Regions from separate parts of the Shewanella sp. GD04112 genome, predicted to be linked through region 2. Evidence: riboswitches for the same ligand, from Rfam matches in the RefSeq annotation. Region 2 holds a riboswitch; the other holds the start of a gene.
The links. Region 2 has a riboswitch for lysine ahead of lysC (lysine-sensitive aspartokinase 3). Riboswitches for the same ligand answer to the same signal wherever they lie in the genome.
Positions count from the first base shown of each region.

Region 1: linked by a shared signal. The riboswitch ahead of N7386_RS07465 (Na+/H+ antiporter NhaC family protein) and the one ahead of lysC (lysine-sensitive aspartokinase 3) in region 2 are both predicted to bind lysine.

Region 1 is NZ_JAOEAL010000001.1:1,643,983-1,659,145, reverse strand. Features, by position in the region: gene N7386_RS07480 (cytochrome c3 family protein) at 1-1,685, shown strand, start outside; gene N7386_RS07475 (M3 family metallopeptidase) at 1,857-4,007, shown strand; gene N7386_RS07470 (IS982 family transposase) at 4,037-4,927, opposite strand; gene N7386_RS07465 (Na+/H+ antiporter NhaC family protein) at 5,123-6,691, opposite strand; lysine riboswitch at 6,771-6,967, opposite strand; gene N7386_RS07460 (FAD-binding protein) at 7,063-7,989, opposite strand; gene N7386_RS07455 (electron transfer flavoprotein subunit beta/FixA family protein) at 7,990-8,739, opposite strand; gene N7386_RS07450 (H-NS family nucleoid-associated regulatory protein) at 9,050-9,442, shown strand; gene N7386_RS07445 (amidohydrolase family protein) at 9,642-12,716, shown strand; gene N7386_RS07440 (amidohydrolase family protein) at 12,716-14,005, shown strand; gene rcsF (Rcs stress response system protein RcsF) at 14,083-14,463, shown strand; gene tsaA (tRNA (N6-threonylcarbamoyladenosine(37)-N6)-methyltransferase TrmO) at 14,558-15,163, shown strand, end outside.
Region 2 is NZ_JAOEAL010000001.1:761,982-777,144, forward strand. Features, by position in the region: gene arcA (two-component system response regulator ArcA) at 50-766, opposite strand; gene N7386_RS03350 (DUF3293 domain-containing protein) at 1,353-1,787, shown strand; lysine riboswitch at 2,027-2,201, shown strand; gene lysC (lysine-sensitive aspartokinase 3) at 2,345-3,700, shown strand; partial or broken gene N7386_RS03360 (succinylglutamate desuccinylase/aspartoacylase family protein) at 3,702-4,818, shown strand; gene N7386_RS03365 (zinc transporter ZntB) at 4,873-5,838, opposite strand; gene N7386_RS03370 (YacL family protein) at 6,019-6,393, shown strand; gene N7386_RS03375 (response regulator) at 6,482-7,111, opposite strand; gene narQ (nitrate/nitrite two-component system sensor histidine kinase NarQ) at 7,104-8,900, opposite strand; gene nrfA (ammonia-forming nitrite reductase cytochrome c552 subunit) at 9,143-10,546, shown strand; gene N7386_RS03390 (GGDEF domain-containing protein) at 10,720-12,660, opposite strand; gene N7386_RS03395 (phosphatase PAP2 family protein) at 12,866-13,636, shown strand; gene N7386_RS03400 (DUF2799 domain-containing protein) at 13,671-14,219, opposite strand; gene N7386_RS03405 (hypothetical protein) at 14,427-14,762, shown strand; gene N7386_RS03410 (PA4780 family RIO1-like protein kinase) at 15,033-15,163, shown strand, end outside.

The sequences.
Region 1 (15,163 bases), 880 kb from region 2:
AAATCAAGTCGCTAGGCGATGGTCATTACAGCTTTAAAGCTCCAATGAAAGGTGTCAACGCCAGTACTGAAGGCATCGTCTGGCTCAGAGTCGGCGGTAACAGCGAAAGCGGTATTGCGCGCTCTGCGCCAATGGTTGTGAATAAGCCTGAAGGCACGCATTCAACCACCACCGACAGTTGCTATGCTTGTCACGTCGATTACGCCACTAGCCCACGTCGCCATGCTAGCTATGTCGCTACAGGTATGGACAGCGAAGTCACTTTCGTTGAAGGCTGTTTGGTCTGTCACGGCTCGGTGAGCCGCGGCGCGAAAAATGCCGAAGGCTTCTCTATCGGCGGTTACGCCACCAATACACTGTCTAAAATTGGCCACATTAATCACCAGAAATTCACTAAAGATTTCAGCGTGATGAACTGTACTTCTTGCCACGTTGAAGCGCCAACCAATATCAGCGTTTCAGGCCCTGGTTGTATCGACTGCCACAACACTGGCGGCGTACCAGGTGCGATTGTGCCAAGTAACGGTGCCGATGTGCGCCCAATGCATGAAGGCAAAGAAGGCATTACCGAGCGTCAAGCTATCCGTGCTAAGTACCAAGTAACACTCTCAACCCCCGTTAAAGTAGATGATATTTCCACCTTAACCGACCACTATGCGCCCGATGGCTCAAGCGTAGCGAAAGCGGAACCCGGTTGGTGTACCACCATCACAGTGAAAGACACTGACGGCAACATCTTTAGCATTAAAGATAACTTCAACTACTCAGATCCTCTGGTATTTGATGCCAAGAAGCCGATTGTCTACGCTGGTGCCTATCTGCATGCTTATGACAACAACACCTTAGTAGGCCGCCCAGGTAACCGTACAAACTATTACTATGGTTACAACACCGATGGTACTAAGAATATCTGTCACCTACTGACGGATATCAGCGCAGTGAATGCTAACTATGCTTACTCTGCACGGGTCACCTTCAGCACCGCAGGCTGGATGGAATACGACGGTAATCAACGCTATCAAAGCAATGGTAACCTCAGAGCCAAGGGCTATGACGGTTCAATGGGTGTTTCTTTCACCGCCTACTCAGATGTAGTTAATCCAGTAAGTGCTGAGAAAGTATCTGGTTTTGAACGTCGCACTGTGATCAGCGATAACAGCTGTACGACTTGCCACAACGATGCCACCGCTTTCCACAAAAACGGTGCATTCGACCAAGGCGGTAACGGCTGTATTGCCTGCCACGATAACGGCATGGCTCGGACTTCGGCCACACTGGGTGCAGGTTTTGGTCCTATGATCCACAGCTGGCACTGGGGTAATGGTGCAAATGTTGGTGAGATGAAGGCCGACGGCACCCAAGCCAAGACAGCGAACGGCGCAGGCGCTATCAACCCAGTCACTAGCTGTGTTGCCTGTCACGAAACCGCTATTGATTTAAACAAAGTGCCAAATCAATACATTCTTGAACCCGGCAGCAAGATGACCAGCCCTGTTACCGCTAACTGTTATGCCTGCCATACTGGCGATGCAGTTAAAGCCCACATGGTGAGCAACGGTGGCGAGATCAGCGTGCCAGCCACTGGCGATTGGTTCAAGCAACCTACGGGTGAATCTTGTGCCGTGTGCCACAACACAGGTAGCAGCTCTGGTATCGACAAGTACCATAACTTTACCCGTAAATAACTAGTCGTCCCGCTATTTTCCCTGCAAGAAAATAGTTCAAGCGCCCTACGGTTGTAGGGCGCTTTTTTTGTTTACTTTTACTTACAACTTCACCCCATAGGTTTTCAGTCCTATTTAAGTTAGTAACGCTAGAGTCACAAAAAACTACAATTCTAAGGAAATCACTCAACTATGCGTAAAAGTTTTATTGCCATCGCCATTGGCGCCACTTTGATGACAGGCGCACTCGCAGGCTGCAGCACTCAAGATACTAAAGCGACGAATGTGACCGCAGTTCAAACCCAAAATCCTCTGTTCCAAGCCAGCACGCTGCAATACCAAGCGCCTGATTTTAGTGTCATTAAAGACGAGCATTTTCAGCCCGCATTAGAGCAAGGCATTAAAGAGCATTATCAAGAGATTTTGGCCATTGCCAACAATCCTGCCGCCCCAACCTTCGACAACACGATTGTCGCCATGGAAAAAAGCGGTGCCCTGCTGACCCGTGCATCGAGCGTGTTTTACAACCTCGCGGGTTCAAACAGCAATCCTGCCCTGCGTAAAATCCAAGGTGAGATGGCCCCGAAAATGGCAGCGCACTCAGATAACATCAACCTCAATCCAGCACTATTCGCCCGTATTGAAACTATTTATAACGACCGCAATAACTTAGGCTTAACGTCTGAAGCGGTACGTTTGGTTGAGGTGTATCACCAACGCTTTATCATGGCCGGTGCTAAACTGACCGATGAGCAGAAAGTGAAGATCCGTGCCCTGAACGAAGAACAATCGACGCTGACCAACGAGTTCTCACAACGTTTACTGCGCTTAACCAAAGAAATCGCCATCGTTGTCGATAACAAAGAGCAACTGGCGGGCCTGACTGACAGCGAAATCACCTCGGCAGCAAACGATGCCAAGGCCGCAGGCCACGAAGGTAAGTACTTAATCAACATCACCAACACCACTCGCCAGCCTGTTCTCGCCTCTTTAGAGAACCGTGAACTGCGCCAACGCATTTGGGAAGCCTCGGCAAACCGTGGCTTAACGGGTGAAAACGAAACCGCATCTTTAGTGTCTCGCCTTGCGCAATTACGTGCCGAGCGTGCCGCTCTATTAGGTTATGAAAACTGGGCCAGCTACCGCCTCGCGCCACAAATGGCAAAAACGCCTGAAGCGGTATACAGCATGTTTGGTTCAATGGTGCCTGCCGTCGTCGCTAATACCGAAAAAGAAGCTGCCGATATCCAAGCGATGATCGACAAGACTGGCGGCAAGTTTGAACTCGCGCCATGGGACTGGGAATTCTACGCTGAGAAGGTTCGCCAAGAGAAATACGCCCTCGATGCCAATAGCATTCGCCCTTATTTCGAATTTAACCGCGTACTCGAAGACGGTGTGTTCTACACCCTCAAAGAACTCTATGGCGTCACCTTAAAGCCGCGCCCAGATTTACCCGTGTACCACCCGGATGTGAAAGCCTACGAAATGTTTGATGCCGATGGTTCAAGCATGGCGATTTTCTACGCCGACTACTTTGCCCGTGAAGGCAAACGCGGCGGCGCATGGATGAGCTCGTTCGCGGGTCAATCCTTCCTCGAAGGCACTAAGCCTGTCGTGGTCAACGTGATGAACATTAAAAAGGCGCCAGAGGGACAACCGACCTTCGTCAGCTACAACGAAGTGACCACTATGTTCCACGAAATGGGCCATGGTACCCACGGTATGTTCTCTAAGGTGACTTACCCAAGCTTGGCGGGTACTTCTGTCTCCCGTGACTTTGTGGAATTCCCATCAACCTTCGAAGAAGACTGGGCAGCCCACCCTAAAGTGTTAGCCAACTACGCCAAACACTACGAAACAGGTAAGCCAATTCCCGATGATTTGCTGCAAAAACTGCTCAAATCCGGCAGCTTTAACCAAGGCTTCGATACCTTAGAGTATATGGCTGCGGCGCTCGTCGACATGGAATGGCACTCATTAAGCCCAGATGCCCCACTGCAAGATGTGGCGACATTTGAAGCCAATGCGCTGAAAAAACACGGCTTAAATATCACCGCCGTGCCACCACGTTATAAGTCAACTTACTTTGCCCACGCCTTCCCAGGTGGTTACTCAGCAAGTTACTACGCTTACATGTGGAGTGAGATTTTAGCGGCAGATGCCTACGCTTACGTGCAAACTCAAGGTGGCTTAAACCGTGAAATCGGCATGAAATACCGCAAGACCATTCGCGAAGTGGGCAACAGCATTGCACCAATGGAAGCTTACAAAAACTTCCGTGGTCAAGAGCCTACCACCGAAGGGTTATTGAACCGCCGTGGACTCAACACCGCCCTGTAATTTGGGATGTGTGATAACCTGATATCGGTTTAACAAGCCATAACTGCAATAGCATTAAACTCTGCGTGAGTGATGTTCAGTTGTGGCTTATTGTCTTTCAATTGATAGGCGATAAGTCCCGCAATCATATTGAGCATAAAACCATGCACGCTGCGGTGTCTAGAGTGCTCTATTTGAGAGATATTTTTTAACTGGTCGTTGATGGTTTCTATGATGAAACGTCTCGACAGCATCGCTCTATCCCACAACGACATTGCCTTCGCTTTCATATTTTTACGCACGTTTGTCACCAGTGTGACGCCTTTTTCCAGTAATTCACTCGATAGCGCTTTACTGATATACCCTTTATCTGCATAGAGTTTATTCATATCACTGTGCACCATCTCTTTCACCGGTTTTGTGTCATGTTCATTCGCTGGTGTCACTTTGGCCGCCACGATTCCACCTTGATGATTCACAATCAAATGCAGCTTAAAGCCATAGAACCACCCCATGGTGCCTTTTCCTCTGCACGCCAGTCCCGCTAAGGTTTTATGGCGATGAATACGTAGGTTATGACACACTTTGATGCTGGTTGAATCAACAAATTCAATGCCAGTGGGAGCACTCTTGAGGCTGGCAAAGTAGCTGCAAAGCGGCACTAAAGCCGTGGGCATCACCTCAAGAAAGCGGGTATAGCTGAGTAAATTAGGAAAAGCAGATTTGTAGAAATGAGCCAGATAGCCGATGTAGAAGTTCTTGAAATCACGGTGGTGGGACATCTGAAAAAGTATGATGATGGTCATCACTTCGCTCATCGTCATACGGCCAGCGCGTTGACGCTTGCGTGTGCCATCGGTTAACAGCGTTTTTTCCCATTCAGGAATGAAAACAGCGCAAAAATCATCGACATCACAAAACACTTCCACTAATTTATGCATAGGCCCTCCGGTGTGATGAGGTTTCTCTTGGTCGAAAGATCCGATCACTTGGAGGGCTATTAGTTCAAATTTTTTTATCCCGAGTTCAGGTGTGATAGATAAAAAATCAGCCAGCATAATGCTGGCTGATTTGTTTTGAGAGCTTGGGAAATTAACAATGAAGACTCGCGAAAAAAGCGCTCGCTTACGTCAAGCTTATTTCGCGTTGCTTTGGGATTTGAGTCGTAACCACACAATGCTTAAGACAAACAGCACGCCACAGGTCAGCAGTCCCGCATTCACAGATTCTGTAAAACCAAGCACCACATAACCTACCATGCTGATCAGCGCCACAATCACAGCGTAAGGCAACTGAGTCACAACGTGGTCGATATGGTGACAGCTCGCGCCAGTTGACGACAAAATCGTGGTATCTGAAATCGGTGAGCAGTGATCACCAAATACCGCGCCCGCCAAAACCGATGCCAGCATAGGTAACATCATGGCTGTATGGCTGCCCATCGCCATATCGGCGGCAATCGGTAGCATAATACCGAACGTGCCCCAACTGGTGCCGGTAGAAAACGCCGTTAGACCCGCTAACACAAACATCAACGCAGGTAAGAAGGCAAAGGGAATGTTGCCTGTGGCGAGGCTTGCCATAAACTTACCGGTTTCAAGCTGGCCAATCACGCCGGCAATGGTCCAAGCAAATAACAGGATGTAAATCGCAGGCAGCATAGAGCGAGCGCCCTGCACTACGCCTTTGACGACCATCGACTTTTCAACGCCTTGCACTAGGTTAAGCACCAGCGCAACCGCTAAACCAATCAGGGCACCAAAGAACAGTGACGAGCTAACATCGGTTTTTTCAAAAGCTGAAATAATATTAAATTCAATACCTTCTTTCGCTAATACCTGGGCACCACTGTCGATCATAAAATACAGGGTCGCAAATACCAGCACGGTAATAGGTAAGAATAAACCAAGGATCTTACCCGTTTCGGCTTCGGGTAAATCGGCATTCGCTCCGGGCGGTAATCCTTTATTCTCATCATATAAATTACCGCGCTGTGCATTTAATTCATGCTCACGCATAGGGCCAATATCTAAGCCCATAAATGCAACGCAAAGTAATAATAATAAAGAGAAAATAGCGTAGAAATTCATAGGGATCATTTGAATAAACACACTCAAATGACCAGAGTCGGCAAAACCGTGAGCGGTTAATATGCCGCCGATCAGCGCAATAATATAAGCACCCCAACTAGATACCGGCGAAATAACACAAACCGGTGCCGCCGTTGAATCTAATAAATAGGCTAACTTAGCGCGGGAAATATAATAACGGTCAGTGACGGGCCTTGCGACAGAACCCACGACTAAGCTATTGAAATAATCGTCAATAAAGACAACACAGCCTAAAAACATGGTCAGCAATTTGGCATCGCGTTTATTGCGAATATGCAGGCGCGCCCAATCGGCAAATGCCCTAGCACTACCACTGACGGTAATTAATGCCGTGATCATCCCTAATACAATTAAAAAGCCGAGAATGTATAAATTCCAAGAATTTACGCCATCTTCTGACCAAAAAAGTCCTTTTACACTGTTTAATAAAAACTCACCGCTGGCCACAGGTGAAAATTGATTGAGTAATAACACCCCAATCACAATACCTAAACCGAGGGAAAGGAGAACACGGCGAGTGAAAATCGCCAACACAATTGCGACCACAGGCGGCAGCAGAGAAAGTGCCGAATCGGCGTAACTTACTACAGTCATTGATTATTTCTTCGTCAAAATACGAATGGAGGGCGACTGAACTGGTGGGAAAAGGCAATAGATACCCAAGATCACCTGTCCTATCAGTAGCGCTCCATAGTAACTATTCCTAATATCCGTATCAGAAAATACTATGGCAGTGCTGTACCTATTCGGCACAACCCCAGCAGTTGATCTTGATAAATCAAACCACTTCGGCACCAAATCCTTTCGTGAACGATCAACGGAATCACCCTACTGATCACTACTGATATTTGGTGCGCCTCTACTTCTAAGAACGCCCATGCACGGGCGTGAGGCACATAAAAACATAAGCGGCTAAGCAGTTGCCACCGCAAAGCCGCTTACTTTGACTTAGATCACGGATAAAATCAACCTAGAGTTGAAATCAACTCTGGAACGGCGTCGAACAGGTCGGCTTCGAGACCATAATCGGCCACTTGGAAGATTGGCGCTTCAGGATCTTTGTTGATTGCCACAATCACCTTAGCGTCTTTCATCCCTGCTAAATGCTGAATCGCACCCGAAATCCCCACGGCGATGTAGAGATTTGGCGCCACAATCTTACCGGTTTGACCCACTTGCAGATCGTTAGGCACAAAACCTGCGTCAACCGCGGCGCGAGAAGCCCCAACCGCGGCACCGAGTTTGTCCGCCAATTGCTCTAACATACCGAAGTTTTCACCGCTGCCCATACCACGGCCACCAGAAACAATAATGCCCGCATTACCTAACTCTGGACGTGCTGAAACGGTCAATGATTGAGATACAAACTGGGTTTTGGCTTCAAATACTTTATCTAAGGTGGTCACGGCGGCACTGTTGCCCTGCGCCGCTGCATCGAAGGCACTGGCACGGACTGTCATCACTTTAATCGCGTCATGGCTTTGTACTGTCGCTAAAGCGTTACCCGCGTAAATCGGGCGAACAAAAGTATCACTGCTCACCACGCCAATCACTTCAGAAATTTGCGCAACGTCTAACAAGGCCGCCACACGTGGTAGCGTATCTTTGCCAGCGCTCGATGCTGCAGCCAAGATATGGCTGTAGTTTGGTGCTAAGTCCACCAACAATTTAGCTACGTTTTCGGCTAAATGCGCTTCATAGGCACTGTTATCGGCGACTAATACTTGAGCGACACCTTGTAAGGCTTGCGCGGCTTGTGCCACGGCGCCACATTGGTGACCTACCACCAATACATGCACATCATCACCAATGGCACACGCAGCGGTGACAACCTTTGCGGTATCCAGTTTCAGTGCCGCATTATCGTGTTCTGCTAATACTAAAATGGCCATTTAGATCACCTTCGCTTCATTCTTTAACTTTTCAACCAGCTCAGCTACCGACGCAACCATGATGCCCGCCTTACGTTCGGCAGGTGGCGTCACCTTCACCACAGTTTGATGGGCTTTTAGCGTCACACCTAAATCCGCAACAGTGAGCACATCTAATGGCTTACGTTTAGCTTTCATGATGTTAGGCAATGAAGCGTAACGAGGTTCGTTCAAACGTAAATCGGCAGTCACCACAGCTGGCAGCGGCAGACTTAAGGTTTGCATCCCGCCATCTATCTCGCGAGCCACTTGCACTGAATGACCTTCGACTTTGATTTCAGAAGCAAAAGTGGCTTGTGGCATATCCGTTAATGCCGCAAACATTTGGCCAGTTTGGTTATTATCGCCATCGATAGATTGCTTACCAAACAGCACTAATTGCGCTTGTTCTTTTTCTTGTACGGCTTTGAGTAATTTGGCAATCGATACTGGGGTTAACTCTTCTTCAGTATCAATGTGAATCGCACGGTCAGCACCTAGTGCTAACGCGGTACGCAATTGTTCTTGAACGGCTTTATTGCCGATACTGACGACCACTACTTCAGTAGCACTGCCCGCTTCTTTTAAACGAACCGCTTCTTCTACTGCAATTTCACAAAAAGGGTTCAACGCCATTTTGAGGTTTGCGGTATCAACGCTGGTGTTGTCAGCTTTTACCCTGACCTTCACATTGGCATCAACTACGCGCTTAACAGGCACCAATACTTTCATAGGGTTTCCTTCCTACAATTTCATGTACATGGACAAAACATTGGTCATCACCAATGCAGGATAGAGCCACTTTACGTCCTGTTAACGTTAACGTCAACCAAACTCAAACGCCTGTTTGCATTTTTTAAGACTGTGGTATTGGCCACATTTTTGAACACTTATCTGCCATATTTAAAAAGTTCAAAAATTAAATAATATTTAATTTCTGTTTATTGCATAATTTTATTTGATTCGAGCTATATTACTTTCTATCATTTAGCTGTTGTTCACCATTATCCTGTAATAAAAATAGAGTGGGACGAAAATAGATATGAGCGAATTTTTAGAGATATTAACTCACGGTCGTCGTTTTAAAGCTGCAGTAAAAGATCTCAGCATTGAAGAACTGCGAGATTTAGCGGCTAAGCTAGATAAAATTTTAGTTGAGCGTGAGTCAATGGCAGCAGAAGAGCAGCAAGCTATTGCTGCACGTAATGCTAAAATCGAAGAAATCCGCCAACAAATGGAAGCAGTTGGTTTATCAATCGACGACTTAGGTGGCGTTGCAGTTAAAGCTGCAGGTAAAAAACGCGCTCCACGTCCAGCAAAATACCAAATCGAAGTAAACGGCGAAGTGATCCAGTGGACTGGTCAAGGTCGTATGCCAACGGTATTTAAGAACGAAGTCAATAAAGGCCGTTCTATGGATGATTTCTTAATCTAATCCAATACCGTGCTGGTAATAGCCGTTTGCTATTACCACTGAGTAACATAAAAAAGCTCGCGCCCTGCGAGCTTTTTTATGCCTGAATGCCACCACCATTGCATTCAAGCAAATGCTTAAATTGCGTTACAATTCAGCTTTAGTATTTACATCTGCTTTAGGTTACTCTTTATTCCCCCTCCGTCTAAGTGAATAAAAAATGCAGATAAACAATAAGATAATAATAAGCTGCGGCATTATAAGTAGTTTTGTATCCCACAACATTTTTGCCGAGGCCAATCCCATCGCCCCCGTCAATAAGTTAACGGCCTTCACCAATGCTGAATTAATCATGGCGCCAGGGAAGCGACTCACAAATGCCACATTATTAGTTGAAAACAATCGGATCAAAGCCATTATTGAAAAAGGGGATATCCCAGCAGCGGCATTAAAAGTTGATCTCAGTGGTTATACTATCTATCCCGGTTTTATCGATCCCTTTACCGATTATGGTATCGAGTTTGAATATCCCAAATTGGGGCTGACTCGTCCGGTATATGATATTAAGCGTATCGGCGGTAATGCAGAAAATGGCGCAATTCACGCTGAAAAAGAATGGTTTAATTACGTTTACCCAAATAAAGAACGCGCAAGAGATTGGATCAATAACGGCTTTACCAGCGTACAAAGCAGTAAACTCGACGGTATTTTCCGCGGTACGGGTGTGAGCCTTTCATTAGCCGATAAAACCGCCAACGAGGTGATTTATCGCGCTCGCAGCCAACCTTTTATGGCCTTCGATAAAGGCACGTCTGAACAAGACTACCCCAATTCTCTGATGGGCAGTATTGCACTTATCCGACAAACCTTTGCCGATGCTAACTGGTATAACCAAAATAAGCACAAATCGGTTAATAATTCAGCAAGTGCTCAAATTGAATTTAATATTGCCTTCGAACGCTTAGATAACTTAGCCGAGAAACAAATCGTCTTTGAAACAAAAAACCTCAACGATTTACTGCGCGCTGCGAACCTGCTCAAAGAACACCAGCAACCCGCCAACCTACTCGCAAGTGGTCAAGAATATGCGCGCATCAATGAATTAAAGGCCCTGCATTATCCCCTGATCCTGCCGCTCAACTATCCGCAAGCACCCGATGTTGGCACCGATGATGCTGACCGTGAAGTCTCCCTTGCAGAACTCAGACAATGGGAACGCGCGCCCACAAACCCCGCGGCAGTGGCGAATGCGGGCATCCCCTTTGCCTTTACTCAATTTGGCATTAAGACCGAGGCATTTTGGCCTCGCCTACGTCAAGCCATCGCGCAGGGATTAAGTGAGGACAATGCCCTCGCAGCCCTGACGACTCAAGCCGCCGAGATGGCGGGTACGGCCGACTTCGCCGGTAAACTTGCCCCCGGCTATATGGCCGACTTTGTGATTACTAAGGGCAATATCTTTAAGGATGGCCAGATTTATAGCGTCTGGCTGCAGGGCGAAGAGCAGTCCATTCGCTCACTCCCACAGGCTAAACTCTTGGGTGACTATCAGCTCACGCTGAATAATCTCACCTTAGATCTAAATCTTGAAGAAACGGGCAAAGCAGGCAAAACCACCTTCAAGGGTCAGTTGAGCAGTGGCGAGAAGAGCATTGCACTCACCAATCTTCAGCTTGAAGACGACGGCCGCGTGAGCTTTAACGCCGATTTAAGCGATGCGGGCATTCATGGCATCAGCCGTTTTACCCTCTGGCTCGCTAAAGATGGCATTCAAGGCCGTATGGTGGACGCCCAAAGTCGCAGCATTAATGTGGCGGGTATTGCCATCGCTTCGAGTCCAAAGACGGAACAAGAAGGCACGCCTAAAACCGATGCTGCACCAACCTTAGTGAGTCAACTCACCTACCCTAACGTTGCCTATGGTTTGAGCGAAGCGCCAAAAGCCGAGAAACTCCATATTAAAAATGCCACCCTGTGGACCTCAGATAAACAGGGCATTTTAGAACATGCGGATCTGTTAATGGCCAATGGCCGAATTGAAAAAATCGGTCAGCAACTCAGCACGCCTTCGGGTTATCAAGTCCTCGATGCAACGGGTAAGCACTTAACTGCGGGGATCGTAGATGAGCATTCCCATATTGCTATCAATGGTGGCACTAATGAAGGTACAGATGCGGTCACCTCAGAAGTGCGGATTGGCGATGTGATCAATCCCGAAGATATCTCTATCTATCGCGCACTCGCGGGCGGTGTCACCAGCGCACAATTACTCCATGGCAGCGCTAACCCAATTGGTGGTCAATCCCAGTTAATCAAGATGAAATGGGGTGAAAGTGCCGAGCAGCTTAAATTTGCTAACGCCCCTGCCAGTATCAAATTCGCCCTTGGCGAAAACGTCAAACAGAGTAACTGGGGTGAAAAGTTTGTTCAGCGCTTCCCACAGACGCGCATGGGCGTAAAAGCCTTATTTGAAGAAACCTTCGATGCCGCAATCGCCTATGAGAAAGGGCTGAAGGACTATGATGACTTACGCAGCAGCGAGAAGAAGAAAACCATTGCACCACGTCCAAGCTATCGCCTACAGGCGGTCGCCGAAGTGTTAAAGCAGCAGCGTGATGTGCATATCCACTCCTATGTGCAGTCAGAAATATTGATGTTCTTGCGATTAGCCGAAGCCTATCACTTTAAGGTGCAAACCTTTACCCACGTACTCGAAGGTTACAAGGTTGCCAGTGAACTGGCCGCCCATGGCGCAGGCGCCTCGACCTTTGCCGATTGGTGGGCCTATAAGTTCGAAGTCTATGATGCGATTCCACAAAACGCCTGCCTGATGCAGAAACAGGGCGTGCTCACCAGCATCAACTCTGACGACTACGAAATGCAGCGCAGACTCAACCAAGAAGCGGCGAAGTCAATGATGTATTGCGATATGTCTAAAGAAGATGCCTGGAATATGGTGACCATCAACCCGGCGAAACAACTCAGGGTCGATGAGTACGTTGGCTCACTCACCCCAGGCAAAATGGCCGATATCGTGCTTTGGAACGCCGAGCCGCTGTCAATTTACGCCAAAGTGACGCAGGCTTGGGTCGAAGGCAAACGCTATTTCGATCGCGACCAAGACCAACTTGCCCAGCAGCAGGTCGTCGCAGAGCGCGCCGCCCTTATCCAAAAAATTCTCAGTAGTGATGATAACGCCAAGGCGGGTGAGAAAGTCACACCGCTTAACGAGCCACAATGGCACTGCGATACCCATTATCAAGCTTGGGGCCAACATCATCAGGGAGCAAAATAATGAAGCACTTACCCACTAGCTTGCTGCTGTCGACACTGGCTGTCGCGCTGTCAGCCCAGGCACATAATCTCGTCCCTGCGGCCAAGCAAACCCAGAGCGTGTTGATTAAAAATGCCACAGTGCATACCGTCAGCCAAGGGACATTAACCAATACCGATGTGTTGATTGAGCAAGGTAAAATTAGCGCCATCGGGCCACAGCTAAGCGTCAATGGCGCTGATAGCCAAGCGCAGGTCATCGATGCCACGGGTAAACACTTATACCCCGGCCTTATCGCACTCGATACCAGTCTCGGTTTAGTCGAAATCGAGATGGTGCGCCCAACCGTCGATAATGCAGAAGTCGGTGATTTTAATCCGCAAATTAGCGCGGCGACGGCTTACAACCCAGATTCAGAGTTATTGCCGACCATTCGTTACAATGGCATCACCCACGCCCAAATCGTCCCCAGTGGGGATGGATTAGCCGGCCAATCTGTGATCGTCGACCTCGATGCTTGGACGATTGAGGACGCCCTGCAACCAAGCGAAGGCCAATTCCATGTTTACTGGCCACAAATCAAGCGCATGCCTGAAGATGAAAAGGAAAAAGCCAAGGCCATAGAGAAAAATCAGCAGGCCATAGATAAACTGACCACAGCCTTTGAGGATGGCTATCGCTACTTTTTAAGTCATAAAGCAAAGGATTCGGCCAAGACAACCAATTTACGTTGGCAGGCCATGTTGCCCCTATACCAAGGCAAGGCCACGCTATTTGCCCATGCGGACAGCGTCAGCCAAATTGAGCAAGTCATTGCCCTGACTAAAAAATATCAATTTAAATTGGTGATTGTCGGAGGCTATGATGCGTGGCGATTAGCTTCAAGCTTGAGGGAAGTTAACGCCAGTGTGATTTACCCGCACACCCTGAGTCTGCCCAAACGAAAAGATGAACCTGTGGATTTACCCTTTAAAATCCCTTCGTTACTGGCAAGTGCAGGCATTCCCTATGCCCTTGGATTTTCATCGGATTGGAACAGTCGTAACCTTCCCTATGCCGCGGGCTACAGTGCCGCTTACGGCGTCACGCCCGAGCAAGCATTAAAATCGGTGACCTTAGATGCAGCAAAACTGCTGGGGATCACCGATTTAGGCGCCATAGCCATCGGTTATCAGGGCAGTGTTGTGCTGAGTGACGGGGATATCCTCGACCCTATAAGCAACAAAATTAATGCGATCTGGATTGAAGGACGGCAAATAGATCTGAATAATCGCCACCAGCAGCTTTATCAAAAGTATCTTAAGCGCTAGAATTTGCTCAGATAAATCGCTCGATAACGCGCAGTCCGTTGGACTGCGCTTATTTACCCTTACTCTCAGGTCAAACCATGAAAATCATCCTCTCAAGTGCATTAGTGCTAATGCTTAGCGCCTGTGCCAGCGATTACAGTTTTAACAGCAATTTGGACGGCGAGGCGATTAATGACTACTTCAAGGCGGGCGATGTCACGCTGTTTGAGGGCGATAGTTTGCCTAAAGGTCATTACGAATTAAAAGGTTTGGTACAGGGCGAATCATGCCAAGCCGATGTGAATGCAGTGCCCGCTTCCTTAAGTGAAGCAAGAACCGAAGCCCGCCGCGCGGCGGCCGATAAAGGCGCCAATGGCATCATCATCAAACAATGCGTGATGATGGAAGAAGCAGCCCAAGGCTGCGTCAGCCGCGCCCTCTGCGTTGGCCAAGCCATCAAAATGACCTCTGCCGACTAGTTCAAAGCGTGTATACTGCACGCCAATATTGATGTACTTAGCAACCTAGACCATCGGCGTTTGGGTTGTTGTCCTTGCTTTAGGTATTTTTTGCATGACATTTACCAACCAAATTACCGCTGTGGCCACCTGCCGTACCCCCTACAAACAAAAATTTGGCATTCCAAGGCAACCTGGTTTGGTGGAAGCACGCGGTTATGTTGAGCTGGAAGGCCATATCAATCATCTCGACGCCGTGCGTGGCATCGAGCAATATTCCCACCTTTGGCTGCTGTTTTGTTTCCATGAAAATCTCGCCCAAGGCTGGAAAACCACCGTACGCCCACCGCGTTTAGGCGGTAATGAAAAACTCGGTGTATTCGCAACCCGCTCGACTTTTCGCCCAAACGGCATTGGCCAATCCGTGGTAAAACTCCACCGAGTGGTGCAACGTAAAGGCAAAGTATGCCTGGAGATTTCAGGCATGGATCTTGTCGATGGCACGCCGATTATCGATATAAAGCCCTATATTCCCTTCTCAGATTCGATTGAAGGTGCCGTCGGCGGTATCGCTCAAGAAGCGCCTAAGCTGATTAGCGTGGTTTTTTCCGAGCTCGCGGCAACGCAGATTAACGCCTATAGCAAACAGGACGCTTATACTGATTTGGCCGAACTTATCCGCGGCGTACTCGGACAAGACCCTCGCCCTGCCTATAAAAAA
Region 2 (15,163 bases):
AAACCAGATCAGAGGATCTGGTTTTTATTATTCAAACGGACTTAGAAGATTAGTCTTCTAAGTTACCGCAGAAACGGTAGCCTTCACCGTGGATCGTTGCGATGATTTCTGGCGTATCTGGCAAGCTTTCGAAGTGCTTACGGATACGACGGATAGTCACGTCAACAGTACGGTCGTGTGGCTTTAACTCACGGCCAGTCATCTTCATCAGTAGATCGGCACGAGTTAAGATTTTTCCTGGGTTTTCAACAAAGTGCAGCATAGCGCGGAATTCGCTACGTGGCAGTTTGTAAGATTCACCCTGTGGGCTCACCAGAGAACGACTATTGATCTCTAGGCTCCAATCGTTGAAACGGTAGTATTCGACAGAGCTCTTTTCTTCGACTTCGTTACCAGCGCTATTCACACGAGTCAGAAGGTTGCGAGCACGAATCGTCAATTCACGTGGGTTGAACGGCTTGGTAATATAATCGTCCGCGCCAATTTCAAGTCCAAGGATTTTGTCGACTTCGTTGTCACGGCCTGTCAGGAAGATCAGACCGATGTTGTTGATTTCACGTAATTCACGTGCCAACAACAGACCGTTTTTACCTGGTAGGTTAATGTCCATAACCACTAGGTTAATTTTGTTTTCCTGCATAGCCTTATGCATTTCTGCGCCATCATTGGCCTCAGTTACCACATACCCTTCTGCCTCGAAAATACTTCTCAGCGTGTTACGGGTAACGGCTTCATCTTCAACGATCAGAATGTGCGGATTTTGCATATTAATTACCTAAATTTTAACCAATTTTATTCTAACCATAAGGACCGCTTACATCGGATCCTTATATTCATAAAATGTTGATACTTCCTCTAACTGCTCTGTGCTTCAAAGGAAAGATCTTTACGGCGACACATCAGGATGTATATAAAGTGCACGTTTAAAGTGTAATACGATAAAACGTAACCAGTATCAACTTCGATAAGCAATAGTTATAAATAGTTCCTTAACTATTGTTTTTTTTAAAATGTTTAAATGATAACTCAAATGTAGAACACATTTTAAAAGATGTCTGGCCAGATTAGGGTGATTTCGCAGAGGAATCTAACAAACCCTTGTCAAGATTAAGCAAACTTAATGTTATCTGCTTAACTAGCCAATGGCGTCATTGTACTCGTTTTAGGCATTTGTTAACAAATGAAATGTTAACAAATTTCTGGTTGAGGCCCTGATTTACCATGATATTTACTTTAGTCATTGATTAGTATAACTAATGTATTTTTGATTCTTGTGAGCCAGTTCACGCCTCTTTGGATTTTTGAGGCGCTCTGCTACACTAACCCGGGTTCATTTTTCGACTAGACTACCAATGGACAACATGACTCAAGATTTGTGGCAGCATTACCAGAAGCCGTTGTTTTTGCTTACTCAAGCATTATCCTGTGATTTTTCCTTTGCTGTAATTACCGCCCATAATCCCGCTTCAACCCTCCTCAGTCCCAGCCAAAACCGTTTACTTGACCGCCAACTTCTCCGTGATATTGAATTAATCGGCAGCCCCTATCGTGCAATGGTGGGCGCATCGCCAGATTTATCCCATATGGAGAAGAGCTGGGCGGTGTTTGTCGATAGAAGCATGGCGCTGCAGCTAGGGAAAAAGTTTAATCAATATGCCATCTATATGGTGGAAAAGGGTGAGGTGAGTTTAGTGCCTTGCACCATCACCGGGCATGATGAAGTGTGTTTAGGCCTGTTTAATGATCACGTGCGTTTGGTTTACGAACTGCCCGATCTAGCGACCTAACCCGCGCGTTTTTAACTATTTTCTTATCCGGCTTTGCCTGTAAAGGGCAAGGCTAGGTCGCTTCTTTTTTAATCCTTTGAATGTCTGTTCGATACCTCGCCGCCATTTTTTGCTTTGGCTTTACCGCTAAATTGCTCATTGTTTTTAAAAGCGTTTATTGAATTTGTTTATGCGATGTGAAATTAGCATTGACTTCATTAGGGGTTTATTGCTACTTTTTTCGTCCCTTTCCGGCGGAAAGGAACAGAAGAGGAGCGTTAACTAGGTAGTCAGTCAGAGGAGCACAAACTCCAGCGATGATTGATGAGGGAGATTAACGCCGAGGCATAGATGTGGTTGCTGCATGTTTATGTCGGTCGCTTAGGCTGAATCCTAACGATTGTCACCTGTAATTGGTGGAGAGCTTCTGGTGACGATTGCTGTTTCCCTTCTATTGGGGTGCGTATCATTGAGCACCAGGCTCTTCGAACGAAGTTGGTTCGGAGCGTAATCATGTTAGTTAATCAAGATCTTATCCTAGTTTGTGCCGTGTCTTCTGCTTCTGCGGAGGTACGATAATGTCTCTTGTTGTCGCAAAATTTGGTGGTACCTCAGTCGCCGATTACGGCGCAATGAATCGCTGCGCCGATATCGTACTGGGCAATCCCGATTGCCGTTTAGTAGTGGTTAGCGCCTCCAGTGGCGTGACTAACCTTTTGGTTGAGCTCACCCAAGAGTCGATGAACGACGATGGTCGTTTACAGCGCTTAAAGCAAATTGCGCAAATTCAATACGCTATCTTAGATAAACTGGGTCGTCCCAACGATGTAGCTGCGGCATTGGATAAGCTGTTAAGCCGTATGGCGGTATTGAGCGAAGCGCTAGCATCCCAGCGCAGCAAGGCCACCATGGATGAGTTATTGTCCCTTGGCGAGCAGTGCTCATCAGCATTATTTGCGGCGGTATTGCGGGAAAAAGGCGCTAACTCGAGTGCCTTCGATGTGCGCAGAGTGCTGCGCACCGACAGCCATTTTGGCCGCGCCGAACCACAGGTTGAGCAAATTGCCTCTCTCTCACGTGAGCATTTACTGCCGCTGTTATCTAAACAAGTGATTGTGACTCAAGGCTTTATTGGTTCCGATGAGGCGGGACAAACCACCACGCTTGGCCGTGGCGGTAGCGACTATTCTGCGGCACTGTTAGCCGAAGCCTTAAAAGCCTCCGCGGTTGAGATTTGGACCGATGTGGCCGGGATTTACACTACCGATCCGCGCCTTGCGCCAAACGCCCATCCTATTGCCGAAATCAGTTTTAACGAAGCCGCCGAAATGGCGACTTTCGGTGCCAAAGTGCTGCACCCTGCGACGATTCTTCCTGCGGTGCGCCAACAAATTCAAGTGTTTGTCGGCTCGAGTAAGGAGCCTGAAAAGGGCGGTACTTGGATCCGTCATCAGGTTGAAGATGCGCCCGTGTTTCGCGCGGTTGCACTGCGCCGCGACCAAACGCTACTCAATTTACACAGCCTGCAAATGCTGCATGCACAGGGCTTCTTGGCTGAAACCTTTGCCACACTGGCAAGGCATAAGATCAGTGTGGATTTGATCACCACTTCCGAAGTTAACGTCTCTCTGACCCTAGATAAAACCGGCTCTGATTCAAGCGGCCAAGGGCTGTTGAGCGAGGCGCTGTTGCAGGAATTATCACAGCATTGCCGCGTGCGTGTTGAAGATGGTTTAGCACTGGTGGCGATTATCGGTAACCGGATTGCCACCACTGCCGGCATTTGCCGCCGGGTGTTTGAAGTGCTCGAGCCCCACAATGTGCGTATGATCTGCCAAGGCGCCAGCCCGCATAACTTGTGCGTATTGGTAGCCGAATCAGAAGCGGCGCAAGTGGTTAAAGCACTGCACGAAAACCTGTTCGAAGGCGTGTAATATGCAACCGATTGCATCGTCTTTAACCATTGGGGAGCTTGCCGCAGGGCAAGCGCTCACCCTGCCGATTTACCACTTCAAGCCAAGTGGCCAAGTCGCTGGCCCTAAAGTGTATATTCAGGCCAATGTCCACGGCGCTGAGGTGCAGGGCAATGCGGTGATTTTCCAATTGATGAAGCAGCTCGAACGCTGCGACATCTTAGGGGGAAATCACCTTAGTGCCCTTAGCGAATCCGCTGGGGATAAATCAAAAGAGCGGTGAGTTTACGCTGGGGCGTTTTGACCCTATCACAGGGGCAAACTGGAACCGCGAGTACTTAAATCACTCGATTGATTTACCCGCTTGGTACCGTGAGCATGCTGAGCTGAGCGATAGCGCGCTTATCCAAGCTTACCGCAGCACTTTAGTCGAGGCGTGTCAGCAGCGTTTACGCAATGAGTGGGGCGTGACCACAGGCCACAGATTAGCGGTTAACCTGCAGGCTATGGCCCACGAGGCGGATATAGTATTGGATCTGCATACCGGGCCTAAATCCTGTAAACACTTGTATTGTCCAGAATATGACCTTGCGGCGGCGCAGTATTTCTCGATTCCATACACCTTAGTGATCCCCAATAGTTTTGGCGGGGCTATGGATGAAGCGGCATTTTGCCCTTGGTGGCAATTGAGTGAAGTGGCGAAAGCGCAGGGGAGGGATCTCGAGATTGCCGTTTCGGCCCTTACCTTGGAACTGGCGAGCCAAGAACGCATTTGCCTCGATGATGCTTTAGTCGATGCCAAGGGCATTTTGGCCTATTTGAGTCATCGAGGGGTGATCGCCGAGCGAGTCGCGCCCGCAAAGATGCCGCGTTTTGGCTGTTATCTTAAGGATTACAAAAAGTACCATGCGCCCATGGCGGGATTGGTGGAATATGTGGCGCCCGTGGGAGAGCCACTGGCGGCGGGTGAGACCTTAGTCAATCTGCTGCGCCTTGACTTATATGGCAGTGAGCAGGAGCTGACGGCACTAAGCTTGCCGCAGGATTGTGTGCCCATACTCCATTTTGCCTCGGCGTCAGTGCATCAAGGCACAGAGCTTTATAAAGTCATGACGAATCTGTTTGAGTTGCCGCAGTAAAAGCAATCCACAAAACAAAACGCCAATCCTGTGATTGGCGTTTTTTATTCCAGTCTACAACCACTTAAAGCGATAGAAGAGTGCCATTTGCAGGGCGACCAGCGAGATAAGAATGCCGCAGAAGGTCGCAAAGGCCCAAGTGTTATCCGCACCGGGAATGCCGCCAATATTCACCCCAAGCAAGCCGGTTAAAAAGCCCAGCGGCAAGAAGATTGCTGAGACTAAGGATAAGAAATACAAGCGCTTGTTTAGCTGCTCCGATTGCTGGCTGAGCAACTCTTCCTGGGTCACATTGGCTCGGTCACGTAGGGCATCTAAGTCTTCAATTGTGCGGATCAGTTTGTCCGTGGTTTCGCGCATCTTGAGTCTTTCGGGCTCGTTAAATAGCACAAACTGATCGGACAGCATCTTAGCGTAAGCTTCTTTCTGCGGGCCTAAATAACGGCGCAGCGCCACGGTTTGTCTGCGTAGCTCGGCGATATCAGTACGTAAATCTTTCACATTGCCAGAGACCACTTGTTCTTCTAACTCAGACAGTTGCTCTTCGAGGGTGTCGATAAAATCCACTTTACGGGTGGTGAGTCTTTCGCAAACGGCGACGATAAAGTCCCCTGTAGTGGTGGGACCTGCGCCTTCCATAATGAGTTCGGCGACATCTTTGACAGAGAGCAGCTCACGATCGCAGGTTGAGATAATCCGCTGTTTATCGGCGTAAATACGCACCGCTACCATGTCTTCTGGGGCTGAATTGGGGTTTAAGTTTACGCCGCGCAGGGCCAGCAAAACGCCTTCACCAGCGAGTACTGCACGCGGGCGGGTATCTTGGGCGAGCAGGGCATCGCTTTCGACTTTATTCAAGCCGCTATTTAACACCCAGTGGCGGGCTTTTTTGTGGCGATAACGTAGGTGTATCCAGATCAGCCCATCCTTGGGATCCCAGTTTTCAAGCTCTTCCGGGGTTAAGGTTGACCCCGCGCGCGCGCCGCTAAGCACTAAGCTGTAGATAAATCCATCGTGCATATCGCATTCCATCTCTTGCTAAATCATGGACTCAAGCTAACTGATTTCGTTGTGAAAATGAAGTCTAGGCGATGATTGTGCTGACAATTGCAGCCCTTGGTGGGGCTAAATTGCTGGCCAAGCAAGTTACGATGAAATAGATTAAAATTAGCCATAGTTGTAATGCATTGAGAAGATAAAATGGAATATGAATTTCGGCGTAACAGTTTGACGGGCACTTATTTAGCCAGCTTTAGTATGGACCATGAAGTGCTGGGCCAATGGTTTTCGGAAGAGTTGGGGCCTGAGTTAGCCAAAATTCAACAAGTGCTCGATATTATCAAAGAAATTCAGGCGGGTAAGCGTGATTCTTGGCGGTTAATTGGCTGCGATCTCACCCTAGATCTGGATGAAGAACAGGCGCGCATTTATGCCAATGCCTTAGGGTTTGAGCAAGAGTATGAACTCGAGGAATCGATGTCCCTCTACGATGCGGAATCGGAAGCCTATTGTGGATTAGAAGATTTAGAGGAAGCTCTGCTAAGTTGGTATGAGTTTGTGCAAAAAGGGCGATAGCACAAATTTCTACTCCTACAGACAATAAAGGCAATCGATTGATTGCCTTTGTTTTTTAGCTTAGTGCTGAACCACTCGATTTGAAGCGTTAGTTGTTCAGATACCTTACCGCCATTTCGGTTCTCGACTTGGCATTGGCCTTACGCAGCAGATTTTTCACGTGCACTTTTACCGTGCCTTCACTGATATGTAAGTGCTCTGAAATCATACGGTTACTTAATCCTTCCGCCAGCTGTTGCAGGATCTGTAGCTCCCTTGGCGTGAGGCTTGAAATCCATTCCTGCTCATCGGCGGCATTTTTAAGCTCGTACAGATATTCTTCAACTTCGTCGCTGATCACTCTGTGGCCCAACATGGCATTTTTGAGCTTATCGAGCAGCAGATCCGGCTCGGTATCTTTCAGCAAATATCCATCGGCGCCCGCGCGTAGCAGTCGAATAACATCTTGTTTGGCGTCCGAAACGGTGAGGATCACTATTCGTGAAGTCACGCCTTCTTGGCGCATGGCATTGAGGGTATCGAGTCCAGTCATTCCCTTCATATTCAGATCGAGCAGTACAATATCGGGCTCATCGGTGGCGACGGCGCTTAAGGCGTCTAAGCCTCCACCGACTTCGCCGAAGAGACTAAAATCCGGATCGGAGGCGATCAGCTGGCAGATCCCTTTACGTAGGAGGGGATGGTCATCGACCACGAGGACTGAATAAGGTTTACCCATGTGTAGGCTCCTGTTGGGAAGGGAAGATTAAAGTAACTTTGGTTCCCTGTGACAAATTGGATTTGTTATTAGACGCTAAGGGCACATCCGGTTGGTCTTGGTCTAGTTGTTCGGTAATTCCCTTGCTATTAGTGTGCGTATCATTGCTACTAAATACAACAGTACCGGCTAATTTACTGGCACGCTCGTGCATGATCCCTATGCCAAAGTGTTGATCTCGCTCCTTAAGATAGCCAATTCCTATGCCGTTATCGCTCACACTGATATTGACCATGCCATTGTCATCTTTATAACAGCGAATATTGATCTGGCTGGCATTGGCATGTTTTATCGCGTTGAGTGTGGCCTCACGGGTGATTTGCAGAATGTGAATATGCTGCTTCGCCTCGAGCCATTGGGGCGAGAGTTTATAATCGAGATGGATCTTGATATCGGTATTGGCCCTAAGTTGCTCTAGCATGGCTTCCATCGCGTTCTTCAGATTCGGTTCTTTGATGGTTAATCTGAAGGTGGATAATAACTCCCTAAGCTGTACATAGGCTGTACTGACGCCTTCATTGATTTCCGTCAGTTGCCCCTCGATCGCAGGGCTGCGGCAACTATGATCTAAGTTTTTGCGCAGCAAGCTAATTTGGATTTTGAGGAAGGACAGTACCTGACCTAGGGAGTCGTGTAATTCCCTAGCGATAACGCCGCGCTCCTCCATCAAGGCCAGCTGCTGGCGTTGCTCGGTGGCGTTATGGATAACGATGGAGCGAGTGAGCATGATGGCGAAGTTTTTAAACAGCGGCGTATTCGTGTCCTGCGCCGAAATAAGCTCTAAGTAACCTAAGTCGGCCTGCTCAAATTGCAGTGGAAAGCGGGTACTGTTTTGGGTATCTTCCGGCCAACCACCATCGGCTTCCACTACTTCTAACTCTTGCTCTGGGTACTGAATAATGAGCCGTAAATAGTCGATAGACTCATAATCTTTTAATTGATTTAACGCCGCTCTAAGTGCCTTGTAGTCGAGTTTATTCGCATTTAGTGTCAATAGATTATCGTATAAAAACGCGAGCTCATTGTTTGCTCTGGTGAGTGCAAGGGTCTTTTCGGCCACTTGGGATTCTAAGTTGCCGTACAGGGTTGCGAGCTCGCGGGCGGTTTTTTGCAGCGCGTGGGTTAGGGCGGTGAGCTCAATATATTCGGTCTCGGGCATTTCTATCTCAAAGTTACCCTTCGAAATGGTGTTAGCCGATTCCATTAACTGCTGTAAGGGCACTACGACTTTCCGCTTGGTGAAACGTACCGCTAAAAAGGCGATGGCGAGCATTAGCCCGAGTCCAAAAATCTGGCTCGCGGCAAGCAGGCGCAGCTTAAAGGCGGCGTGGTGCTCCATTTCTAACACCAATAAATCAATGGTATCGACAAAGTCCTTGAGCGAGGCGGCGTAGTCGCGGGAGTTTTCCTGCTCAATGTAGTACTTCATCACCAGCCATTTATCGATGACGAGCTGATACTGATCGGCGATCTTTTTCGGGCTAAGCCAACCTGTGGAAGGTTGCAATGCCTCGGAGTGCAAGGTGTTTTCAAACTCGGCAATCTTCTCTTGGGCGGCATCACTGCCCGAATTGGCATAAAACATCAGCCGGTAACTTTGCATCCGCAGTGAACCCGAGGCGTTGATGGCCTTTGCATCGCCTAAACTGTAAGACAAATTGATGATTGCGAAGATGGCCAAGCTGCTAGAAAGCAAAATCAGTACTAACATTAAACCCAAAATTTTAGAGGTAAGGCTGCCTCGTTTCATATGTCCATTACCTAATATATGGGCCATTGATTTAATGGCACTTTAGTCGTGTTTTACATTAGAAAATAATGTACTACACTAACGAAAACATAAAAGTGTGAACAACAACACTATTACATTTTGATCTAGCGCAAACTTCGTTCTAGATACCCCCTAAGAGGTATGTCTTTGGAGGGTTTAAGCCACTAACTTTGGCCTTGGAGATGTCGTGATTTATTAAAATAATGCAACACGGAGATGAGATGATGAAGAAGATGACAGGTAAGTCCTTTGCACTCAGTGCATTGGTTGCCGCGAGCTTCATGGCGGCGGGTGCGATGGCGAGCGATAAGACCGAGCCTCGCAACGAAGTTTATAAAGATAAATTTAAAAATCAATATAATAGCTGGCATGACACTGCAAAGAGTGAAGAGCTTGTTGATGCATTAGCACAGGATCCTAATATGGTTATTCTGTGGGCTGGTTATGGTTTTGCTAAAGATTACAACGCGCCTCGCGGCCATATGTATGCCGTGACTGATGTGCGTAATACGCTACGTACTGGCGCCCCTGCCAACGCGGAAGACGGCCCAATGCCAATGGCTTGTTGGAGCTGTAAGAGCCCTGACGTACCTCGCCTGATCGAAGAACAAGGTGAAGACGGTTACTTCAAAGGCAAGTGGGCTAAAGGTGGCCCGGAAGTGACCAATACTATTGGCTGTGGCGATTGCCATGAAAAAGGTTCGCCAAAACTGCGGATCTCTCGTCCTTATGTAGACCGCGCAATGGATGCTATCGGTACGCCATTTGATAAAGCCTCGAAGAAAGACAAGCAATCAATGGTTTGCGGTCAATGTCACGTTGAATACTATTTCGAGAAGAAAGAAGACAGAAAGAACTTCGTAAAATTCCCTTGGGATATGGGCATCACTGTTGACCAGATGGAAGTTTATTACGATGGTATCGAGTTCTCAGATTGGACTCACGCGTTATCTAAGACGCCAATGTTAAAAGCACAGCACCCTGAGTATGAAACTTGGAAACTGGGTATTCATGGTAAAAATAATGTCAGTTGTGTTGACTGCCATATGCCTAAAGTGACTAGCCCTGAAGGTAAGAAGTTCACTGACCATAAAGTCGGTAACCCGTTCGATCGCTTCGACGAAACCTGTGCAACTTGCCATAGCCAAACGAAAGAATTCTTAGTTGGCGTTACTAATGAGCGCAAAGCTAAAGTTAAAGAAATGAAACTTAAAGCGGAAGAGCAATTAGTGAAAGCGCACTTCGAAGCCGCTAAAGCATGGGAATTAGGTGCTACCGAAGCTGAGATGAAGCCAATTTTAACTGATATTCGCCACGCTCAATGGCGCTGGGATTTAGCCATTGCTTCGCACGGTGTTGCAGCTCACGCGCCTGAAGAAGCACTACGAGTGTTGGGTACGTCTGTTAATAAAGCCGCTGATGCTCGTGTTAAGTTAGCACAGTTGTTAGCGAAAAAAGGTTTAACAGATCCTGTTGCTATCCCAGATATCTCTACTAAAGCTAAAGCACAGGCTGCACTGGGTATGGACATGGACAAGATGAATGCAGAGAAAGAAGCATTCAAGAAAGACGTGTTACCTAAGTGGGATGAAGAAGCGAAAAAACGCGAAGCAACTTACAAGTAAACATCCTTGAATATGAGCTAACCCCTCATAGCAAAGCCCCCGCAATTTAGGTTGCGGGGGCTTTTTATTTTAATGGCCGATTTGTTTGTGCTTATTCAAGCTAGATGCTTGTTTGTTTGGTATTAACAAGGCATGACGGCATCAAGTCACAGTGCTTTCTTTACAAAATGAATTTAAGCCTCTGGCTTGCGGATAAAATCCCGCTCAAACTGCGCTGGCGTCATGGGTTTGCCATAGAGATAGCCTTGGCCTAAATCGCATTCTTCACTGCGGATAAAACTGTCCTGATGGGTGTTTTCAACTCCCTCGGCAATCACCTTAAGTTTGAGCTTTTTACCTATGGCGATAATGGCCTTAGTTAACTCCCTGTCCTGCTCGCTGTTTTCGAGTTTGCTGATAAAGCAGCGGTCGATTTTTAAGGTATCGAAGGAATACTTTTGCAGATAGCTTAGGGAAGAGTAGCCAGTGCCAAAGTCATCGAGTGAGATGCGGATCCCCAGTTCCTGCAATTGCTGAATAGCGTTATGGGCTAAGTGCTCGTCCTGCAATAGCATTCCTTCGGTGATCTCGAGCTCCAGTGCCGTGGCAGGTAATTGGTGCAGGGTTAGTAGCTCGGCAATATGTTCGGCAAAGCGGGGATTACGCATTTGCACGGGGGAGATATTGATGGCGATTTTAAAGTCCCGTTGCAGTATTCGGCACCAGTCGGCGGCTTGTTTAATGGCGCTGTGGAGCACAAAGTTACCTATCTCCATGATTTGCCCATTACGTTCGGCCAAGGCGATAAATCGGTCGGGGGGAACTTGTCCTAGCACGGGATTGTGCCAACGCAGCAGGGCTTCTGCACCAATCACTTTGTGGGTCTTGAGTTCGATAAAGGGTTGGTAGTGCAGGCTTAATTCATTGTTTCTCAGTGCATCGACTAAGTGGGACTCGAGCTGATAACGCTGGCTCAGCGCTGTTTGGGTATCTTGATTAAAAAAGCTATAGGGTGTGCCTTCGGCCTTACTAATGGTCATGGCGGCACCTGCTTTTTGCAGCAAGGTCGCGGCATCGATACCGTCGCTTGGTGCCTGCGCTATGCCGATTGACGAGGGAATAGTGATCACAAAGTCGGCGATACCAAAGGGCGAATTACAGCAGTTGATGATCTGATTAAGCACTTTATTCGTTTCGCGCTGCGAGGGCTTATGGGCTTGCACTAGCACAAACTCCGCCCCTGCGATGCGGGCAATAAAGGTATGGCCGTCTGTGCAATGCTGCAAGCGCTGGCTCAAGATAGTGAGTATCTTATCGCCGATAAGATAACCGTAGCTGTCATTAATGGATTTGAAGTTACGCAGCCCTAAGTAAAATACTGAGATTTTTTCTTTACGATTAATCTCTTCCAGCATATTCGCTAGGGTATTGATGAGATTGAGTCTGTTGGGTAACCCCGTCAGCGGATCGTAGCTCTTATGATACTCAAGCGAGCTTTCGGTCGTCGTACGGGTTTCAATTTCACGGATTAACTTGGCACTGAGTTCTGCCAGTTCATGGGTGCGTTGCTGCACTTTCTGTTCGAGTTGTTGGTTATGGAGCTGCAACTTAGCCTGTTGGAACAGAGTGATCAGATTGGTTTCGATAGCATTTTGAAATCGTGCCAATAAACTGCGGAACTGCTGGCTGTAGTTGCGCTCCTTACTGTCGAGCATACAAATGGTGCCGAAGGTGCTGTTATCGGGCCAATGCAAGGGCAGCCCACAATAGGCAATCATCCCCAGTTTTATGTCGGGATTTTTATCCCAATCGGTATCCTTCAAAGCGTTGGGGATGTGGAGCTCGCGGCATTCTTTCATCACGGTTTCGCAATACAGGCCATGGCCCAAATGCTCTTTATCGTGGGGCTTGTAGGGATTTCCCTGACTATGGCTTGAGGCAAATACTTCAATCTCGGTAGGGTGAACGCGCATGATAAGCGCAGCCGGCGTATCCACTATCTCGGAGAGTAGATCTAAGGTTTGTTGCCAATTCTCTAGCATCTCAGGCGGCACGGTAATCTTGCCTGTATCAATAGCGATATCCGCGAATAAACGTTCTTTTTGAGATTGTTGGAGGGCAAACTTGTAGGGCATTTGAGGCTCATCCAAAAAGCACTTTGTTATTTATACACTATAGCCTTTTTCTTCGTTTTCGAGTTTTCCAGCACGATTAAGTTCGCCTTATTTTGTAAAAACTATGTTAATTTCCGTGTTTTGGTTTCCTTAAGCTTTTGATAAGAATTCGCCCGTAGTCTGGTGCTGGGTATTTTGGCGAGTGGATAACTAAGTGCATTACATTATGAAAAGTAATGTTAGGACGACATTTTTCAGTTTTGCAAAGGGACATTTGCTCACACCTTGGCTTGTGTTTGCGGTGATTATTTTTTGGCTCGAACTGACCCATGCCGATATGCGGTTCGCCAGCTTGTTATTTCACTGGCAGGGTGGGGTCGATTCTTGGCCTTTGCGTGGCCATTGGTTGACAGAGGGGCTGCTGCATGTCACTGGGCGAAATCTGGTGATTCTGCTTGCCGTAGTCGTCGTTAGTTGCATTGGCTTAAGCTTTCGCGTCGACAAGTTGCGACCTTATCGTAAAGGTTTTATCTATTTGTTTTGCAGTGTGCTAGCGAGTGTGGTCTTAGTGCGCCTTGGTAAGAGTCTTACCCATATGACTTGTCCCTGGGATGTGCTTGAGTTTGGTGGTCGCATGATGCACTCATCCCTATTTGCTCGTTTGCCAGAGGGCGCCGAGTTTGGTCAGTGTTTCCCCGGTGGACATTCGAGTGGCGGTTTTGCTTGGGTCGCAAGCTATTATGTGTTGAAGGAATACCGCCCACAGTATGCTAAGGCCGGCTTAATCTTCGGCATTGTTTTAGGTGCGGTGTTTGGTTTTGCGCAGGAGCTGCGTGGTGCCCACTTCTTAAGCCATGATTTATGGAGTTTGGCCATCGCTTGGACATCCGCTAGCTTGCTCTATTATGGCTTCTTCCTGCGAGTGCCTAAGGTTAACAAGATTAAAGTCGCCAACAAAATCAGTATTATTAGTACCAAAGAAGCTATCTCTAAGTGATGGCTTATCCTCCAAGTAACTCTGAGACGAACGCTTAGAAGCGAAACTCAAAGCGAATATCACCTCGGCGAAGGCGTAGTCTTTCGTCGAGGAGATGGTTTTTCTCGTTCAATAGGGTGTTCTTTTGCTTTAGCAGTTCGGCTTTATCGGTGAGGTTGTTTAGCTTGTTGTTGATGCTACTGATCTCGCTATCGATGGCATTTAAGCGGTCGGCAATTTCGGCTAGACGTTTATTCACCAGATACTGCTCGTGTCCTTGGTTATAACGCTCAACAAACTGATTGTTGCTACAAACGCCATAGTAATTATCTCCAGCTAGACCCACGCGATAGCCATTTTCGGGCAGACAATAGCTGATAAGTCCCTGCTGATATCCCTGTTGCCACTGGGCTGCATCCACTCTGAGATTAAACTCACGACAATCCTGCTGATACTGATTGAGTTGGCTCGCGTTAGCGCCCCGATTACCGTCGGCTAAACCCGTGGCGTACCAGTCATTATCTCGACATTCCTCGAGTGAGAGGCTAGTGCATTGGGTGAGGGAGAGGGCGGTAAGAGCCAAAGCAAAATTAAGGTAGCGCATTCTAAGATCTGACAAGTCACAAAATGGCATCAGCATAAAGCCTAGGGAAGGGGAGAGCTAGCGCTATATTTCGCCACGAATACGGTTAGCTGGCGCAGAATTCAGGGGGACTTTTCCTATCTGAGTCACAACTCGAGCGATGCCATAATGCTAAGGCATTGAGTTAATGTTAGTTTTACTTTTCAGTATCTTGTGTTGGAAATCCTTATGTTGGCTCCACTGCCGCCATCAGATAGTTCGCCCTTGGGGTCAAAACGGTCTGCGCCGCACATGGCGACGACTTCTACGTCTTCTAAAGAGGTGCAAGCAGAACTTAAAAAAGGCACTGAACCTCAAGAATCGAGTGATAACAATACTCCTTCAGAGGTCGGTGCCCTGCAATCTTTCGCCCATGGCGCACTTGGTTTGGCAGAACCTAAGACCCATGAACCTCTTTGTGATCGCGAAACTCCACCTCAAGAGGGCAACCAAGGCTACTACAAAGCCGGGCAATTGCTGAAAGTCGCCGCAACCGTGGGCAGTGTGATAGCACTCTTTGTATAAATCACAATGGATTTCAGTGTCTTGTTGCTTGAGTCAATCGATGCGATCGTTAAGCCAAGGTACAGGCAATAGAGGGTAATTTTCAGCAGCTTTACTGACTTTAATTCCACTACGTTTTGCTATTGTGTTCCTGCGCGAGGTGCTTTAGTTTTTACTGAAGTCAGGTATCTTTAACTGAATCTTTTTATCTATCCTCTTTATAAGGCTGCTTTTATATGAAGATTTGCCCGGCACATTCCATCTTACGCCTAAGTAAGGTATAAGGTCGGTATGAAAACTCCTAAACGAATCCAACCTCTGGTTGATGAAGGGCTGGTTGACGAAGTCATTAGCCAACTGATGAGCGGTAAAGAGGCTACAGTGTACGTGGTACGCTGTGGTGAGGATATTCGCTGCGCCAA